Regions from separate parts of the Shewanella sp. ECSMB14101 genome, predicted to be linked through region 1. Evidence: predicted binding sites of a transcription regulator. Region 1 holds the regulator's gene; each other region holds the start of a gene.
What was found. The regulator LexA, encoded in region 1, represses DNA repair genes until DNA is damaged. The targets are predictions, from matches to a motif close to TACTGTATNNNNATACAGTA.
Positions count from the first base shown of each region.

Region 2: a site for LexA is predicted at 2,207-2,226, ahead of dinB (DNA polymerase IV). Genes of this name have one in related genera too.
Region 3: a site for LexA is predicted at 2,026-2,045, ahead of recA (recombinase RecA). Genes of this name have one in related genera too.
Region 4: a site for LexA is predicted at 2,064-2,083, ahead of NY07_RS09865 (DNA topoisomerase III). Genes of this name have one in related genera too.

Region 1 is NZ_JSFF01000008.1:10,973-15,829, reverse strand. Features, by position in the region: gene ctaD (cytochrome c oxidase subunit I) at 1-296, opposite strand, end outside; gene coxB (cytochrome c oxidase subunit II) at 306-1,832, opposite strand; gene NY07_RS08085 (cell division inhibitor SulA) at 2,228-2,737, opposite strand; gene lexA (transcriptional repressor LexA) at 2,734-3,351, opposite strand; gene yrfG (GMP/IMP nucleotidase) at 3,472-4,146, opposite strand; gene nudE (ADP compounds hydrolase NudE) at 4,244-4,789, shown strand; gene cysQ (3'(2'),5'-bisphosphate nucleotidase CysQ) at 4,841-4,857, shown strand, end outside.
Region 2 is NZ_JSFF01000001.1:72,772-77,628, reverse strand. Features, by position in the region: gene NY07_RS00450 (aminoacyl-histidine dipeptidase) at 1-627, shown strand, start outside; gene dinB (DNA polymerase IV) at 1,104-2,183, opposite strand; gene bfr (bacterioferritin) at 2,356-2,823, opposite strand; gene bfr (bacterioferritin) at 2,833-3,306, opposite strand; gene nqrM ((Na+)-NQR maturation NqrM) at 3,608-3,832, opposite strand; gene NY07_RS00425 (FAD:protein FMN transferase) at 3,944-4,857, opposite strand, start outside.
Region 3 is NZ_JSFF01000005.1:129,583-134,439, reverse strand. Features, by position in the region: gene mutS (DNA mismatch repair protein MutS) at 1-1,821, opposite strand, end outside; gene recA (recombinase RecA) at 2,154-3,215, shown strand; gene recX (recombination regulator RecX) at 3,244-3,693, shown strand; gene alaS (alanine--tRNA ligase) at 3,885-4,857, shown strand, end outside.
Region 4 is NZ_JSFF01000011.1:51,627-56,483, reverse strand. Features, by position in the region: gene NY07_RS09865 (DNA topoisomerase III) at 1-2,051, opposite strand, end outside; gene NY07_RS09860 (hypothetical protein) at 2,204-2,494, shown strand; gene NY07_RS09855 (methyl-accepting chemotaxis protein) at 2,596-4,713, opposite strand.

The sequences.
Region 1 (4,857 bases):
GCTGGCATCACAGCACCGAACACCATGATAAGGCCGTGAACTGTCGTCATCTGGTTGAAGAAGTTAGGCTCCACCAGTTGCAAACCCGGTTGGAACAGTTCGGCACGGATCACCATCGCCATGGCGCCACCGGTCAAGAACATGATGAAACTGAACCAGAGGTAAAGAGTGCCGATATCTTTGTGGTTAGTGGTAAACAACCAACGTTTTATGCCCGTTGGATGCTCCTCGTGGTGATCTGAATGTTCGCCAATATGAGTGGCATCCATTTCTGCTTCACGCGTTATTGCATTCATAATGCCTCCCTATTGACCGTGTTGGTTAACGTCTGTTGCCTGAACCGCATCGCCCGTATTGTTTCCCCAGGCGTTACGCTCATAGGTGATCACGGCTGCTAGTTCTTGCGGGGTTAATAGGGGGCCAAATGCCTGCATGGCAGTTCCTGGCTTCCCTTTTATCACCATCTCTAGGTGATCACTCATAGGCCCCGTGGCAATGGCGCTACCTTTCATAGCAGGGAAGGCGCCGGGCAATCCCATTCCGTTAGCCTGATGGCAGGCTGCACAATGGGACAGATACACTTGCTCCCCCTTGGTCATCAGTTCATCCATGGTTAAATCATCTAACACAACAGCTTTAGGTTCTTCTGTGGCCATCTCGGGTGCCACTTGATCGGCGCTGGCCGCTGGTGTTGTCGCTTCACTGCCGGACGGCGTGCTTACATTGCTGACATCGGCGGCTTGAACCGTGTCGCCTGAATCATTACCCCAAGCATTACGCTCGAAGGTGACGACAGCGGCAATATCGGTAGCGGTCAGCTGCTGCGCAAACGCCTGCATCGCTGTGCCTGTTCTGCCATTTAAGACCACATCGATATGCTCGGCAACTGGGCCTTTAATAGCTGGGCTGCCAATCAGTGACGGGAAGACTCCTGGCAAGCCGGCACCATTTGGCTGGTGGCAGGCTGCACATTGCGCCATATAGACCTGTTCACCTCGGCTCATGAGTTCTTCTTTCGACAGAGTTTTAGATAGGGCTGCCTGAGCTTCGGCCGCAGCGGCGTTGGCCAGGGCTTTTTGATCGACCACCCATTTATCGAAGTCGGCTTCGGAAAGAACCTGTACCACGATAGGCATAAATCCATGGTCTTTTCCGCATAGTTCGGCGCATTGGCCACGATAGATGCCGGGTTTGTCGATGCGGGTCCAGGCCTCGTTGATAAAGCCGGGGTTGGCGTCTTTTTTCACCGCAAAGGCGGGGACCCACCAAGAATGAATTACATCCTCTGAAGTCATCAAGAAACGAACTTTACGGTTAACTGGAAGGACTAACGGTTTGTCGACTTCAAGAAGGTAGTGCTCGCCTTTGGCTTCTTTGCCCTCTATTTGGTCTCTTGGCGTCGACAATAGGCTGAAATAGGCAATGTCATGATCAAAGTAGCTGTAATGCCACTTCCATTGAGAGCCAGTAACCTTAATGGTGAGGTCCGCATTGCTGGGGTCTTCCATGGCGATAAGTGTCTTGGTTGCCGGGATGGCCATCACGATTAAGATCACGAAAGGGACAATGGTCCAGGCGATCTCAACCTTGGTGCTCTCATGAAAGTTTGCCGCAACGGCACCCTTTGAGCGTCTGTGGTTGATGATGGAATAGATCATCACCCCAAAGACGACCAGGCCTATGGCACAGCAGATATAGAGAATCGTCATATGCAGGCTAAACACCTGATTACTGATCTCTGTGACCCCTGATGTCATGTTAAGGGGCATATCGGCTGCGAGTATGGTGGGCGTAATTAGCAACGCCAGCAAACAACACAACACTTGCTTCACTAGACTTCTCCTCTGTCAATTGCGAAGGCAACTACAAAGAAGAGCCACACAGTATGTCTCGGCTCTATGCAAACTCTTCAGTTCCCAAAAAAGCAACGATGACTTCAAAGTGCGTCGGTGGTGAATCTTTTGTTTTGCTGGTGGTAACCACGCTTGCACTTACGGCTGAATATATCAGACGAATTTCAGCTCTTAGGGCGATCTGGTACAGATTTATTCGCCGCTCAAGCCGACAACCAAATTGTTCGACATAACAAATAATCGTTGATATCTACTACTAACTTAATGGCTGTTTAAATATTGATCAAGATCACTTTTATTTTATTTTGCTAAATAAAACAGATACAAAAACGCCCCTTTCGGGGCGTTAGTATGGAAAGAATTGGCAAGGATGATCAGTGAAGAGAGGTAAACTGATTGGTGGCCTTGGTACCAAGATCCTCTTGGCTAAAAGGGTTGGCAGGTAAGTGACTGTTCGCATCTTCGATAACCACCCCTAAGGCGCGGGTGTTTTTCGCGACGATCTGCAAGCGGCGATTGTCCCGTGCATCCAATGATTGTGTCCAGCTGATCACGGCACTGGATGTACCACTTGTGAGAGCCTTTTCCATAGCCCAAAGCGCTTCAACTTCATCTTTAGTGTGGACCAGCAAGATGCGATCCATCCGCACGCCGCCGTCGGCCAACATCTGCTTATAGCCAATATTGGGTGGGCTGATCAGAACGACCCATTGCCCTTGCTGGCTGAGTCTCGCCAGTTCAGGTGTAAGGCTCTGTAACTCTTGCTTGCCCTGAGTCGAACTGGAAACCGTTGAAATAGTGTTCTTGCTGCCGCTTTTAAGCGAACTGTCGAGATCGATCCAAAGCCCCGGATGACGAGGTGCCATACCCATGAGATTATTCATTGCCAGTCTCCATTACGAATCACGCCGACGGCTAAACCTTCTATGCTCAGGCTCTGAGTCGTCAGATCAACAACGATAGGTGAGTATTCTTCATTTTCTGCATGTAGATAAACTGTGCTGCCACGCTTCTCGAAGCGCTTGACCGTCACATCATCCTCTACGCGAGCAACGACTATCTGTCCGTTTCTTGCTTGTTCGACCTTATGTACCGCTAGCAGGTCGCCCTCAAGGATGCCGATATCTTTCATACTGTCGCCTCTTACACGCAACAGAAAGTCGGCACTTGGGCGAAACATGCTCGGGTCAACCTGGTAGTGCTGTTCAACATGTTCCTGTGCCAGAATCGGCTCACCGGCTGCTACCTGTCCAATCAGAGGTAAACCGAGATCTTCAGGCTCTTCCTCTTGAGTCAGCTTAATGCCGCGAGAGGTGCCCGGCATGATCTCGATGCAACCTTTTTTGGCCAGTGCCTTAAGGTGCTCTTCGGCGGCATTCGCGCTCTTAAAGCCTAATCGGCGCGCAATTTCGGCACGGGTTGGTGGCATGCCCGTGTCTGCAATATTGCGTTTTATTAGCTCTAAAATCTCGGCTTGTCTTGGTGTTAAGGGTCTCATGATTAATCCTGTCTTTCCATACAGTACCTGTCAGTATATACAGTATTTTATACAGTGCAAGTATTAACCAGTTTTTCTATCAATCAGCTCAAATGGTTAGCGAGTTAACCCCACGAATATTTAGCCGGTAATCGTTTTCTCAAGGGAGATCAACAGCTGATGATAATCATCGATGGCGGGAAAATCGGTAAAGGTTTTGTGTGGCTTTTGGCTGTCGGGATTCTTGATGCCGAGTTGATAGCCAACTCCTGCGGCTTTGGCAGCCTGCAAGATGGGTTCGCTATCGTCGATAAACAGGCAACGGCTTGGATCTAGGGAGAAGCGCTCAAATAGGCTAAGCCAAAACTGGGGATGCTCTTTGGGGTAACCAGTGTGGTGGCTTGAGAGCATATGATCTAACCCGGAAGCCAGCTCGGTATGTTTGAGCTTTAATGACAAGCTTTGTGGGTGTGCGTTGGTGACTAAGATACGCTGCTTGTTGTGCCTGGCAAGTGCCGAGAGAAAGGGCATGCTGTCTTGGCGCAGTTGGATTCTGTCTACCAGAGTGTGGTGCAGGGCAAGAATATCTAGGCCAAGCTCTTGCTGCCAATATTCCAGACAATACCATTCTAAGGTGCCAAATACCTTGGCATAGGCGGTTTCGACCAGTTGCTGCGCCTCAGTTAAGGGGATCTGTTTCTCTTGGCACAAGGATTGAGGAACCAGGCTGAGCCAGAAGTGATTATCGAAATGCAGATCCAGCAGGGTGCCGTCCATATCGAGCAGCACAGTATCTATCTTATTCCAGGGAAACATAAAGGTGTGAAAAAAATTCCTTGGTGAGAGTTGTGGATTAGGCACATCATAGTAAGATTGAGTGGTTAAGCAAACGCCATTTTTATCAGGAAGTTTCATGCCGGACAAAAAGCCGCAGATCCTACATGCCGAAGTTGTTGCACAAAGCCGTCTATTTCAGATTGAGCAGGTGCATTTAAAATTTTCGAATCAGGTTGAGCGCCAGTATGAGCGCATGAAAGGCAATGCCCGTGGCGCCGTCATGGTGGTGCCAGTGCATGGTAAAGACCTCCTTTTAGGGCGCGAGTACGCGGCGGGAACCCATAGCTATGAGCTTGGCTTCCCTAAGGGCTTGGTTGATCCAGGTGAGAGTCACGCCGAGGCGGCCAATCGAGAGCTGCAAGAAGAGATAGGCTTTGGCGCCCATAAGTTGACCCATCTGATGGAGCTAAGTCTGGCGCCAGGCTATTTTGCCAGCAAGATGCAGATCTTCGTAGCCGAAGATCTGTATGAGAGTCGACTGCAAGGTGATGAGCCAGAACCGATAGAAGTGGTGCGTTGGCCCTTGAGTCAGTGGTCTGAGCTGTTATTAGAAGACGACTTTTCCGAGTCTAGAAGCGTTAGCGCCTTGTTTTTGGCGCAGAAACATCTAAAACTAAAGTAGTTAATCTAAACGATAAATAGGCATTGCCAGATGTAGGCTGTTGGAGTTGTGATGAAGCCAGAAGAGTA
Region 2 (4,857 bases), on a different contig from region 1:
TTGATGCAGGAATATACCGATCTGGTACGTCAGGAACTGGCCATCGCCGACCCTGGTATGTTGCTGACTCTCAGTGAGATCCCAGCCGCCACTCAGGTAATGAGCGAAGCCACACAGCAGACTCTGATCGATCTACTACACGCCTGCCCTAATGGCGTAATGCGCATGAGCGATGAGATCCAAGGGGTCACCGAGACCTCGCTTAACGTTGGTGTGATCACCACAGAAGGCGAATCGGTGAGCATACTTTGCCTTATCCGCTCGCTAATCGACTCAGGCCGCGAAGAAGTTGAAGGCTACCTCACCGCACTGAGCAACCTGGCCGGTGCCGAAGTAGAATTCAGCGGCGCCTACCCTGGCTGGAAGCCAGACAGTAGCTCTCCTGTGATGGCGATTGTGAAAGACACCTACGAGTCTATCTACAACAAAGAGCCTGTCATCATGGTGATCCACGCGGGTCTGGAGTGTGGTCTGTTCAAGAAACCTTACCCAGAGATGGATATGGTTTCCATTGGCCCCACCATCCGCTTCCCACACAGCCCTGATGAGATGGTGTTAATCGAAACCGTCGACCAATACTGGAAGCTACTCCTCGCCGTACTGGAACGTATTCCAGAGAAAGCGTAAAAGGTCATTGATAAGAAAAGGCGTCTAACAAGACGCCTTTTTTGCTTCTTTGGTGCCGAATTCAACGGTATAGCTCTGACCGTAACGAACTCCAGCGTTAACCTTCATTGTTTTGAATTGCCTGCGGCAGGCTCATGTGCAAACACATTTGTGACACGCTACGAGCACATCCTTGTGAGCTCTGCCTCGGCATCCATGCCTCGGAAGGTCACAAATGTGTTTACACTGTATTCACGGCGTGTAGCAGATGTATCTGCACAAAAGCGAGCCGCAGGCTATTAATTACAGCGAAGGTATGACCTTCACTTGCCTCTCCAGCATCCCTGCAGATCAGATGGCGCACAGCGTGTCACAGGCGTATCTGCACAACCCCCGCCGGGCAGGCGTTAGATTGCCATGAAGGGTAAAGCTTCAAAAATCTAACCAGGTGCAATAACCGTCCAAGCTACGAGTCAAAAAGGTTAATAGGGTTAACGCTAAAACCCGAGATCCATCTGTGCCCCATGCACTTCATCTTCCTGGCCAGGGCTAGCATCGGCACTCTCGAGTCCGACCGACACTCCCAGCAAGCGAATGCCCTGCCCGGCGCGGCGCTCCAAAGCCTGGCTGAGCAGGTCGTAAAACAACTTCACCGACACCTCGTCGCTACGCTGCTCTATGGTGGTCTGTTTAAAGTCATCAAACTTGAGCTTAACCACCTGCTTGTGAATACGCCGCGACTTGGCGCTGCGACTAATACGGCCGGATAGCTCCTGGATCAGCTGCGGCATCACCGCCTGACACTGCTCGTAGCTATAGATATCTTTGGCGAGCGTGGTCTCAACGCCGACAGACTTACGCTCTCTGTGGGGCGAGATACCGCGGGGGTCTATCCCCTGCGCCCTGTCATACAAGACACCACCAAACTTACCGAAGCGCTCCATCAGGCTCTGCCGACTACAAGCCTGCACATCGGCGCAGGTTTTCAGCCCCATGGTCTCCAGCTTAGCGCCTGTCACCTTACCGACGCCGGGAATTTTGATCAGTGGCAATGTCTTCACAAACTCGGGGATCATCTGCGGGGTGATCACATACTGGCCATTAGGCTTGTTGAGATCTGAGGCAATCTTGGCCAGAAACTTCACCGGCGCGATACCGGCTGAGGCGGTGAGTCCTGTCTGCTCAAAGATCTCCTGGCGTATTGCCTCGGCGATCAAGGTGGCCGAGCCCTGATGTTGAGTGCAATCACTGACATCCAGATAGGCTTCATCCAGGGAGAGGGGCTCGATTAACTCTGTGTAGCGGGCAAACACTTCTCGGATCTGCGCCGAGACTTCCTTATACACAGACATGCGGCCGGGCACCAAGATAAGATCTGGGCAGAGCTTGAGGGCATAGGCGGAGGCCATGGCCGAGCGCACACCAAACTTGCGCGCCTCATAGTTACAGGTGCTGATCACACCGCGGCGATCGCTGCGTCCACCGACGGCAATGGGCTTGCCCCTGAGCTCAGGAAAATCACGCATCTCGACCGCCGCAAAAAAGCAGTCCATATCTACATGAATAATCTTTTTCACCTTAATACCTCCAGCGCCAAGAATACTGTACATTTAAACAGTATTCAATCGCTTTGCGCTAAGGTGATAGCTTGGCACTGAATTGCGCCCAGTAAAAAGCCACCTTAAGGTGGCTTTATCTGAATCAGCCGCATGGCAATCATGCAGCGACTGGTATTTTACATCTCAAGCCTTACATTTTGGACTGAAGATAATTCTGCAGGCCGACCTTATCAATCAGGCCTAACTGCTTCTCTAGCCAGTACATATGGTCCGACTCAGTCTCTTCCAGCAAGACCTCTAACAACTCCCGAGAGGCGTAATCTTTCTTCTCTTCACATAGCGCAATGGCGGCGCGCAGATTATTGGCGACCTGATATTCATAGTTAAGGTCGTTTTGCAGCATCTCCTGCGGGTTTTTACCTATGTTGAGTGCCTCACGGCTGGCCACATCGGGTGTACCTTCGAGGAATAAAATGCGCTCGACCAACTTTTTGGCGTGTTCGCGCTCATCGTCAGACTCGTGAGAGATACGCTCATGCAGCTCGGTCAGTCCCCAGTCGTCATACATCAGGCCATGAACAAAATATTGATCCATTGCCGACAGCTCGCCGGTCAATAATTTGTTCAGTGTGTTGATCACCTCTTGGTTACCTTTCATATTGACTCCCTATTCCGACTCTATCTGTGACTGCAGGTAATTTTGAATGCCTGTCATCTTAATGAGATCTTGCTGCGCCTCGATCCAGTCAAGGTACTCCTCTTCATCTTCCAGCAGATCTTCGAGGATCTCACGACTGACATAATCTTGCTCCGTCTCGCACAGGTCTATGACGCTGCGAAGCTCAACCAGCTGCTCTTCAAGCATGGTCTTGTCACACTGCAACATCTCCTCTGGATGCTCACCGATACGCAATTTTTCAAGCTGCTGTAGATTAGGCAGGCCTTCGAGAAATAGCACCCGCTCAATTAACTTGTCGGCGTGCTTCATATCTTTAATCGACTTCTTGTAGCACTTCTCATTGAGCTCTTCCAGACCCCAATTTTTATACATGCGCGCATGCAGGAAGTACTGATTGATTGCCGTCAATTCAAAGGTCAGTATCTTATTTAACTGACGAATGACATTCGGATGACCCTTCATTTGATCTCCTTAATAAACTTGATCTAAATCAATATTTAAGACTAGAGCAATTTTAAGGCAATTACAAATAAACATTATGTTTCAATTGGTTATCAAAGATAATCATTCTTATTCGCGCTTTGATTAGCGATAAAAAAGTAAGAGGTTAAAGATAATAGATCCAGACTGTTAAGCGCCATCTTGCCCCAGCGACGTCAGGCTCAAGCACTCAAAAATAGATAGAAATTAGTGGGAGTCGACAAATTCAGAGCAATAAAAAAGGCTCCAAAATGGAACCTTTAATCGGGACGAGTCTATTAACCTAGATGATACGATCTTTAGCCAGCTTTTCACGGCGGGCCTCTTCTTCGGCCATCTTCGCCTTACGCTTATCGCATGGGTCATCACAGTCACAGGCTTTATCTATGCCTAGTGCCCCTAGGCCACCACAGCTACCAGCCACGGCCTTTTTCTTCACCAGATAGCCGATAGACATAAGAACGAAAAACAGTAGTAATACCACGAAAGCCGCTAAAAAAGTGCTCATCACTTACTCCAGATACACATAAGTGGTTGACCCACTTACATGCCTATTAATTCAACAATGCGCTCAGCCAGCCCTAAACGACTAGCTGACGCACCAGTGGGGCCTATTCTATCACAAACCCACAAAAGGCTTAAAGGCATCACTATAGTAGACCTTAAAACCTTGCGCTTGCTTTTCAATCAACATGATCGCCAGCCCTTCGCGCTCAGCCAGTGCCAGCGACGCCTCGGTGCCCATCACCATCATCGCCGTAGCATAACCGTCAGCAATCATGCTCTCTTTGGCAAGCACTGTGACCGAAGCCAGCTTGTGGTCTATGGGGTAGCCATTACGCGGGTCAATGATATGGGTAAAGCGCTGCCCCTCTTCCTCATAATAGTTGCGATAGTCGCCTGAAGTTGCCAAGGCCATGTTGCCTGGCCTGATCAATTGCTGCACCGAGCGCTCATCCTCATCGGGCTGCTCTATAGCAATGACCCAGTCACTGCCATCAAGCTTAACGCCATAGAGGCTGATCTCGCCGCCTATCTCAACCAGATATCCTTTGGGTTGATACTTACTCAGCAGCTTGGCCACCCTATCGACCCCAAAACCTTTAGCGATTGAGGAAAGATCCACATAGAGGTCAGGGTTACTTTTACTCAGTTTGAGGCCATCGACCTTAAGGTATTCGATACCCGTTTTAGCTTTGGTCTGGGCGATAAGTTCCGCGCTCGGCACTCGTGTTGGACGCTTATCGGGTCCGAAGCCCCACAGGTTCACCAGTGGCCCTAGGGTAATATCCAACGCGCCGTCAGTCTTACGATAGAGGTCGATCCCCGTCTGCACCACCTTGGCCGTATCGGGCGATACCGCCAGACCAGTTTCGAGCGTCATCTGATTAAAGCGTGACAACTCTGAGTCCGTGCGATAAGTGGACATCTGATCGTTCACCTGCTCCAGCGCCAGGTCGATCTCCGCCTGCAGCAGTTGTTCGTCAGGCATCTGTTGATCGCCGACAAATTTAATATGGTAAGTCGTGCCCA
Region 3 (4,857 bases), on a different contig from region 1:
AAGTGACACTGGGTTAGCGATAAACGGGCTTTGACTGACGCGCTCGACCACAGGGTGCCTCCCTGCCTCGATATGAATGCCGCTCTGGGCCGTCAGTTCGGGCCTGTGATAGTCAAGCTGCTCTGCGCGCTCGGCAAAGTTAGTGATCACATCCAGTTCTGCCGCCGCCCGAGCAAACTCTTGCAACTCATGCAGGCGAGGCATCAGCAGGTCGAACAGTTCTTCCCACAGCTGTTTCTCGAGCGCCAGCGCCTTACCTTGGCTGGAGAGCACTTTTTCTTCATGCTCTTTAAGCTCGGCAACGATATAACGCTCGGTATTTTTAAGAGTTTGTCTGCGTTGATAACTCATGGGGACGAGATCTGACTCGCGCCGACTCACCTCGATATAGTAACCGTGCACCCGGTTATAGCCCACTTTTAAGGTGGAGGCGCCGGTGGCGGCTTTCTCACGGGCTTCGAGTTCGGCAAGGTAATCGGTCGCCCCTTGGCTGAGTTTGCGCCACTCATCCAGCTCGGCATGGTAGCCCTCTTTGATCACGCCGCCATCGCGGATCAGCATTGGGGGATTGTCGACGATAGCGCGGCTGAGCAGGGCATGTTCCTGTGGGAACTCACCCATTGACTGCGATAGCGTGCTTAGGTGAGCGCTGTGACATTGGCTCAGTGTCTGTTGAATGTCAGGCAATAGGGTTAATGCCTGGCGCAGACGGGCGAAATCTCTTGGCCGAGCACTGCGTATTGCCAGACGTGCCGTAATGCGTTCAATGTCGCCAAGAGCTTTTAACTGTTCGTGTAGCGGCTCATGAAAGCCATTGTTTAACAGCTCGTCGATAGCATCGTGGCGGGCATTGATGATGTTGTGATTACGCAGTGGTTCATGGATCCACCTTTGTAACATGCGACTTCCCATAGGTGTCGCCGTGTTATCAAGTACCGAAGCGAGTGTGTTTTCACTGCCCCCTTGAAGGTTACGAGTAAGCTCGAGATTCTTACGAGTCGCGGCGTCGAGTACTATGCTGTCACACTGGTTAAAACGGGTGATCGCATTGATATGGGGCAGGGCGGTGCGCTGGGTATCTTTGACATATTGGATAAGGCAGCCCGCCGCCTGCAGCGACAGGCGCACTTCTCCCAGGCCAAAACCGTACAGATCTTTGGTACCGAACTGTTCGAGCAGTAACTTGTAGCTGGTGTCATAATCGAACTCCCACTCTGGACGGCGGCGTTTGCCGGACAGGGAGTTAATCAGGCTCAGTTCGTTAAAATCTTCGCTATAGAGGAGCTCGGCGGGATTAGTACGCTGCAACTCCGCTTCCAGTGCCTCGCGACTAGCGAGTTCTGTCACGACGAATCTACCCGAGGAGAGGTCTAGCGTCGCGTAGCCAAAGCCCACTTTCCCGTGGTAAACGGCCGCTAACAGGTTATCTTGCCGTTCCTGAAGTAGGGCTTCATCGGTCAAAGTGCCGGGAGTGACGATGCGAACAATTTTTCGCTCCACCGGCCCCTTGGTGGTTGCCGGATCGCCTATCTGTTCGCAGATAGCCACAGAGACTCTTAATTGCACCAGCTTAGCCAGATAGCCCTCCACTGCGTGGTAGGGAATGCCCGCCATAGGGATGGGATCGCCGCCGCTCTTGCCCCGGGCTGTGAGGGAGATCCCTAACAGCTCAGATGCACGCTTTGCATCGTCATAAAATAGCTCGTAAAAATCTCCCATACGATAAAAAAGCAGCATATCAGGCGTTTCGGCTTTCAACGTCAGGTATTGACGCATCATAGGGGTGTGCTTTTCAAGGTGTTGAGTATCGACGGCGTTCATGAATTAACCAAGGTTTCCTGCTACGAAAAGAGTCTGTAATAGCGTGCAGATTATTACAGAATGAATGGCGTCAATACTAACAATAAATTTAGACTGGTTGCGCATTTATCCCGCTCGTTTGGGTAAATTTAGCGCGAATAAACCAGTAATGTCTCTAGCGGGCCTAAACCGATTTAGGCAAAAATAATCGCATACAGTACTTGATACTGTATGATTGTACAGTATACTAGGTTGCATATTCAGATAGCCTAAAACGATGCAGTTGCCGTTTCCCAGGCTTAACCATAACGGATACCCCACAGCGCAGCGTCTGTGATTGAGAGGAAAGCAGAATGAAGATTGATGCGAATAAAGAGAAAGCCCTGAGCGCGGTCCTTGGCCAGATTGAAAAGCAGTTCGGTAAAGGTTCCATCATGAAGTTAGGTGAAAACCGCTCTATGGATGTTGAAACCATTTCAACAGGTTCTCTGTCGCTGGACGTTGCATTGGGTGCCGGCGGTTTGCCTCTTGGTCGTATCGTTGAGATCTATGGCCCTGAATCTTCTGGTAAAACGACACTGACACTGGAAGTGATTGCTGCGGCACAGCGCGAGGGTAAGGTTTGTGCCTTTATCGACGCCGAGCATGCACTGGATCCTATCTATGCTCAGAAACTCGGTGTAGATATTGATAACCTCTTGTGTTCACAGCCTGATACCGGTGAGCAGGCCCTTGAGATCTGTGACGCCCTGACTCGCTCTGGTGCGGTTGATGTGATCATCGTTGACTCGGTAGCGGCTCTGACGCCTAAGGCTGAGATTGAAGGTGAAATTGGTGATTCTCACATGGGTCTTGCGGCGCGTATGATGAGTCAGGCGATGCGTAAGCTCGCGGGTAACCTCAAGCAATCGAATACCTTGCTGATCTTCATTAACCAAATTCGTATGAAGATTGGTGTAATGTTTGGTAACCCAGAAACGACTACGGGTGGTAATGCACTTAAGTTCTACGCATCTGTTCGTCTGGATATCCGTCGTACCGGCGCCATCAAAGATCGTGAAGAAGTCATAGGTAACGAAACCCGGGTGAAAGTGGTTAAGAACAAGATTGCTGCGCCATTTAAACAGGCTGAGTTCCAGATTCTATATGGTGAAGGCATTAACCGTACTGGCGAGCTGGTGGATCTGGGGGTTACCCATAAGCTGATTGAGAAGTCAGGTGCTTGGTATAGCTACAAAGGTGACAAGATTGGTCAAGGCCGTGCCAACGCAGGTAAGTATCTGGTTGAAAACCCAGAGGTGGCCGCAGAGATCGATCATGCGCTGCGTGCCATGTTACTTGGCGGTGGTGAAGTGGTCGCAAAATCGGCGACGGGCGATGAAAATATCGACCTGGAAACTGGCGAAGTATTTTAAGCCTTAGTCATAAGCTACACGTTTCCTTATGAGCATGTCGGCAATGCAAGTTGCGGTGGGTCTTTTGGCCCGCCGCGATTATTCTCGCTACCAGATTAAGAGTAAGTTAGCGCAAAAAGGCTTTATCGATAGTGAGATAGAGGCGGTTTTGACCCAGTGCGAAAGTCAGGGGTATCTGGATGACGCCAGATTTGCTGCATTACTATTACGTTCTCATATTGCTAAGGGCCATGGTCAGAACAAGATACGCCAATCGATGGCGCAGAAGGGGCTGGCTAAAGAGATTATTCAAGATACGCTTAATGCAAGTGACTGCGACTGGTTCGAGTTGGCGAAACAGAAAGCGGCCAAGAAATATGCTGCCAGCGGCCCGATAGAAGATCAAAAAGAGCGCGCTAAACGCGTTCGTTATCTACTTTCCCAAGGTTTCGCCTTTGACCAGGTGGCCTATGCGTTAGAGGTCGAACCCGACCTATAATTCGCTCTTAATGACTAGACCTTTTTTAGCTATGCCCTTGGGGCAAACGCACGCTTTTTAGGGTTTCTTTAGTTATCCTCAGTTAAACCTCTGGTTGTTCACTAATAGACTGCTTATAATGCTTGGCTAACTAGAGCTGTCGGTGGAGCTCGAGCCTTCACCGCGAAAATAATCTAATTCAGGATGATTTCATGTATCAAACCACTGCAGCGCTGAGAAGTGCTTTCTTGGAGTTTTTCCGCAGAAACAGTCACCAGGTTGTGGACAGCAGTTCACTGGTACCTGGTAATGATCCCACCTTGCTATTTACCAATGCTGGTATGAACCAGTTTAAAGATGTTTTCCTGGGCGAAGACAAGCGCGATTACAGCCGTGCCACGACTGCCCAGCGCTGTGTGCGCGCCGGTGGTAAACATAATGACCTGGATAATGTTGGTTATACTGCCCGTCACCATACTTTTTTCGAGATGCTGGGTAACTTCAGCTTTGGTGACTATTTTAAGCACGACGCGATTCGTTTCGCTTGGACCTTCCTTACCGAAGAACTCAAGCTGCCCAAAGAGCGCCTGTGTGTCACGATTTATGAGACTGACGACGAAGCCTTTGAGATCTGGAACAAAGAGATTGGTGTAGCCGCTGAAAACATCATACGTATCGGTGATAATAAAGGGGCCGCCTTCGCCTCAGATAACTTCTGGCAGATGGGTGATACAGGTCCTTGTGGCCCCTGTACTGAGATCTTTTATGATCACGGCGAACATATCTGGGGTGGTCGCCCTGGCACGCCAGAGGAGGACGGTGACAGATTCATCGAGATCTGGAACATCGTTTTCATGCAATATAACCGTCAAGCCGACGGTACCATGGAACCGCTTCCAAAGCCCTCTGTTGATACAGGTATGGGCATAGAGCGTATTGCTGCGATCATGCAGGGTGTGCACTCTAACTATGAGATCGATATCTTCCAGTCGCTCATCAAGAAGACGGCTGAGATCCTCGGCGTGACTGACTTGGAAAACAAGTCACTGCGCGTAATTGCTGACCATATCCGTTCTTGTGCCTTTTTAGTGGCCGATGGCGTGATGCCATCTAATGAAGGCCGTGGCTATGTGTTACGCCGTATTATTCGCCGCGCCGTGCGTCATGGTAACAAGTTAGGGGCTA
Region 4 (4,857 bases), on a different contig from region 1:
TAGGCCCTTGCTTTAGATGAGCGCGGTTTAGCCGTTCCTCTAGCATTGCCCTTGGAGGCTGTTTTAGCGCTTCCCTTAGCCGCGCCGCTATTCTTGCCGCTCGTATTGCCTTTGCCACCTGCTGTGCTGCCACGGCGATTTCCATAACCGCGCTTCTTAAACTGGCTCTTAGGCGCCTCGACCCCTTGTAAGGCCTTGGGCAGCTGGGCACCCGCCTGCATGATAAGTCCATTAAGCGACTCAATAAGCGGCGCCATGAAGGTTAAATATTTCGCCTCTTTACGGCTGATGGCATCTAGGTGACTCTCCCACAGCGCCGTCATATCTGGCGTTGTTGCCGACTCTGGCAGGCTGTTGATGAGTCCACGACCGACCGCGGTGGAGACAATAGATTTCCCCTGACGCGCCAAGAAGCCGCGCTTAAACAGAAGCTCGATGATCCCAGCGCGAGTCGCCTCTGTACCCAGGCCATCAGTTTCTTTTAGGATCTTGCGGATCTCAGCATTAGTGACATAGCGGCTGATCCCCGTCATGGCGCTGAGCAGAGTCGCATCGGTGAAAGCCTTAGGTGGCTGGGTCTGCTTCTCGATAAGCTCTCCCAGCCCCGAATGCAGCGCCTGTCCCTTATGCAGCGGTGGTAACTGCGCCAGCCCCTCTTCACCTTCACTCTCTGCTTTGTCATCGCTACGCTTGGGAAACAGCTGCTTCCAGCCAAGGGCGATCTCTTGTTTTGCCTTGGTATGAAAATGCCCCCCGGCGATCTCCACCTCGACCTGGGTCTCATGATAACGATAGACAGGATAAAACTGCGCCAGGTATTGGCGGGCCAGTTGCAGATAGATTTGCCGCTCGGCCTGACTTAGGGCGCTCAGGTTAGCCACCTTCTCGGTCGGTACTATGGCGTGGTGAGCGTCCACCTTGGCATCATTCCAGGCCTTGGAGACTATCTTAGGGTCTGGCGCATCACGCTGGGCCGTAAGCTCGCCCGCGCCCTTGAGCACGGCGCCTATCACGCCAGGGGCTAAGGCCAATTGCTCCTTGGGCAGATAGCGGCTGTCGGAGCGCGGATAGGTGATCAGCTTATGTTTCTCATACAGAGACTGACAGGTATCGAGCACCGCCTTGGCACTCATACCAAAACGCTTGGCCGCATCAATCTGCAGCGACGACAGATTATAGGGCAGCGGCTGCCCCTGCTGTTTATCTTTTGCCTTTAGGTTGCTCACCACTGCCGCCTGCTCGGTTATCCGCCCCACCACATTTTCCGCAAGACGCCGCGACAACACCCGTCCCTCTTCGTCCATATAGGGCTGGCAGGCCTCACTGGGTTGCCACTTGGCCTTAAAGTGAGCCTGTTCTTGAGTATAGAGATTGGCGAGCACCTCATAGAAAGGCTTACTGACAAAGTTTTCAATCGCCTCATCACGGCGCACAACTAAACCGAGCAGCGGCGTCTGCACCCGGCCGACAGAGAGCACGCCCTGATAGCCCACCTTTCGCCCCTGTAACGTATAAGCGCGGGTCATATTCATGCCATAGAGCCAATCGGCGCGGGAACGCGCCAGGGCCGAGGTCGACAGAGGGATAAACTCGCGGTTGCTGCGAAGCTGCCCCAAGGCACGTTTCACCGCCTGGGGGTTGAGATCGCTTACCAGCAGACGCTGGGTCTGATTGAGCTTATCCCCTTTTACGCCCAGATAAGCGATCACCTCATCCACCAGCAATTGACCTTCTCGATCAGGATCACCGGCATTGACCAATTGGCTCGCCTGCTTAACAAGCTTTCGCAGTACACTGAGCTGGCCCCGGGTCTTGCTCTTGGGAGTCATCTTCCACTGCTGTGGCACAATAGGCAGGTGCTCGAACGACCAGGACTTAAAGGCAGGATCATAACTATCGGGCTCGGCCTGCTCTAACAGGTGGCCGATGCACCAGGAAACTGTGTCGCCATTGGCCGCGGTGATATATCCCTCCCCCTTCTTGAGGGGCTTAGGTAACACATCGGCGATCGCCCGACCTAAGCTGGGTTTCTCTGCTATGTAAAGGATCATGTTGGCACCAATTACTGTATAAATTAACAGTAACTTTAAACCACTCGCGCCGTCGGCGCAAATGTAAGAAGCCAATCTGATGCTTACGTGTAAATTTAGTTGAGAACTATTCTCATTAAAGAGTAGCCTAAGGTTAATTCACGGAGGCTAATATGCACACACGACTCAAGACCCCCTACCGACCCGACCGCTTGCTGAGCTACGCTATGCTAATGGCGACGGCATTGGTCCTGCTTTTGATGCCATACTCGCAAGTGACTTGGCATGCCGCTCCCCTGCCACTATTTAGCCTGCTGCTTCTGCTAAGCTGCGCCGTAACCTTGCTGGCAATCGCTCGGCGTAGCAGAGTGCATCGCCCGGCGCTTACCCTGCTCTTTAGCATTTGGTTACTGGTATGGTTCAGCCAGGGACTGCTGCTTCCCTTATCATTTCGCAGTGGCTAGCCAATGCACTCTTCGACTCACGAGATATGATTCTAACGATACAAATTAAAAAGGCGCCTCATAAGAGACGCCTAGCTAGCCTAAAAGCTTAGAGGATCAACTTAGGTTTTTAACTTGCCCAGCTGCTGATGCTGCTGCTCAACTAAAGCCGCCAGACTGGCACTGCTTTGCTGCGCCTCATCGGCCAGACGTGCCAGCTCAGAAGCGGAATCGGAAATACCCGTGATATTACGATTAACCTCCTCCGTCACCGCGCTCTGCTCCTCTGCAGCCGTCGCAATATGCGTCACCTGACCTGAGACCTCCTGAATTTGACTCACGATAGTGTTGAGTGAACTCAAGGCCGACTCGGTTTGCGCCACTGCGCGTTGTGCACCATCTACCCCTTGGTCGATGATTTGTGAGGCACTGGTGACCTCTCGCTGCAATGACTCGATTAACTTACTAATCTCATCGGTCGAACTCTGCGTCTTAGACGCTAGCGCCCGCACCTCATCGGCCACCACGGCAAAACCCCGTCCTTGCTCTCCGGCGCGGGCCGCCTCGATGGCGGCATTGAGGGCCAGCAGGTTAGTCTGCTCGGCAATGGCGCTAATCACCTCAAGGATCTTGCTGATATTGGTGCTGCTTTCCGCCACCTTACCTACGGCCTCCTTAGCCAACAGCGATTCTTGGGACATTTGGGTCACATACCCCATGGCCTGACTCAGGCTGTCTTCGCCGGCTTTGACATTAAGGCTCATCGCCTCTGTTTCCGAGGCCGTCTGCTCAGATGCCTTAGCCACCTCAAGCGCGGTGGCACTCATCTGATTCACTGCGGTTACCACGCTCTCGATATCACTGTATTGACGATTAACACTGTCATGGGTCTGCTGAGCAATATCTGCCGCCACCTGACTTTCGGCCTGTGAGCGCGATGCCAAATCTTTCAGCTCACTGATCAATAACCTGAGCTTAGTAATAAACCCATTGATGCCGCCGCCTAAGGCGATAAGCTCGGCGTGAGATTCAACCGTCACCTGCTGAGTCAAATCCCCCTCGGCACTGGCGAGGTTCTCAACCCGGCTCTGAATCACTTTAAGAGGTGCGATTATCGAGCGAATCACCACACTAATGGTCACTATGGCGATCACAGATACTACGGCGCCGACCATCAGCAACAGGCTTCCCAGAGAACTTGCCATAGCAGACATAGAAGCGTCCATGGCATTAGCGGCCTGGTAGGCATCTTCCTTATCCACTTCAATCACCAGAGACCACTGCGCCTCAGCAAGTGGAATGTCGATAGGAAACGCCACAACAATACTTTTCTCCTGCTCAAGATAGCCTCCCTGACGGTGCAGCCCAGTCAACTGTGAGGCTAACTGAGACGAGATAGACTCAGACAAGGGCCGCGCCTTCTTATCATAATGACTAGCCGCGACGACCAAGCCCTGCTGACTAAGCAGCGTCACTTTGGCCTTGCCTTGATAGAGACTGGCCGATAACTCATCGATCAGTTTCTGAAACACTGGCAGGTTAACATCCACACCAATCACACCACGAAAACTCCCGTCTACCACCACAGGCACAGTGAGCGAAGTCATCAGAGCATTATTGCCAGGGCTAATTTCGTACAGGTAGGGCTCCATTAAGCAGGGGCGTTTTTTATCTCTGGCACACAGATACCACTCGGCTTCGCGTACACCAAACTCGTTAAGGGTATCGACATATTTTTCTTGCGCATCATCCACCTGCTGGTGCTCGACGCTGCCATCGCTATTACGGGTGTAATAGATCTCCAGCGACCCCGTCTCGGGTACGCTGTGGCTGACATTGCCGGTATATTCATCATCACGGCCATCATAACCATTGCGATCGAACTGGGCGTACATGGAGGAGAGCTGGCTATTCTTTTTCAGCACACCAGTCACCGCCTCTTCGACTCCATTACGAGAGAGGGGCTGAGAGCTAGCGCTCTGCTCCATCATGCCGGCAAAAGAATAGGGGATCCGATAAGCCTCGTTGATAAAACCCGCCACTCGTTCACCGTACTCACTGGCTCTGGCACTTAGACGCTGCCGCGTCTCGTTATGTAGGGTGCTTTGCACCTGCTGCGCCAGCTGCGCATTCTTATCACTTAAGGACCACCAGAGGCTAAAAGAGAGAATGGCAACGATGATCAAAAACAGTGCAGAGGTGATCCAAAGCAACTTAGTACTGATGGACAATTGTTTCATTTATCACTCCTAAGGGTGGCTACAGGCATGAGGCGATGCATGTTCAATTATTAAAAATAGCACTAAAGCATTAAAACACCATGCTATCAGGCATTTAATTAGGGCTACAGAGGGAGTGACTTAGCAAAATGTACCATAAAAAAA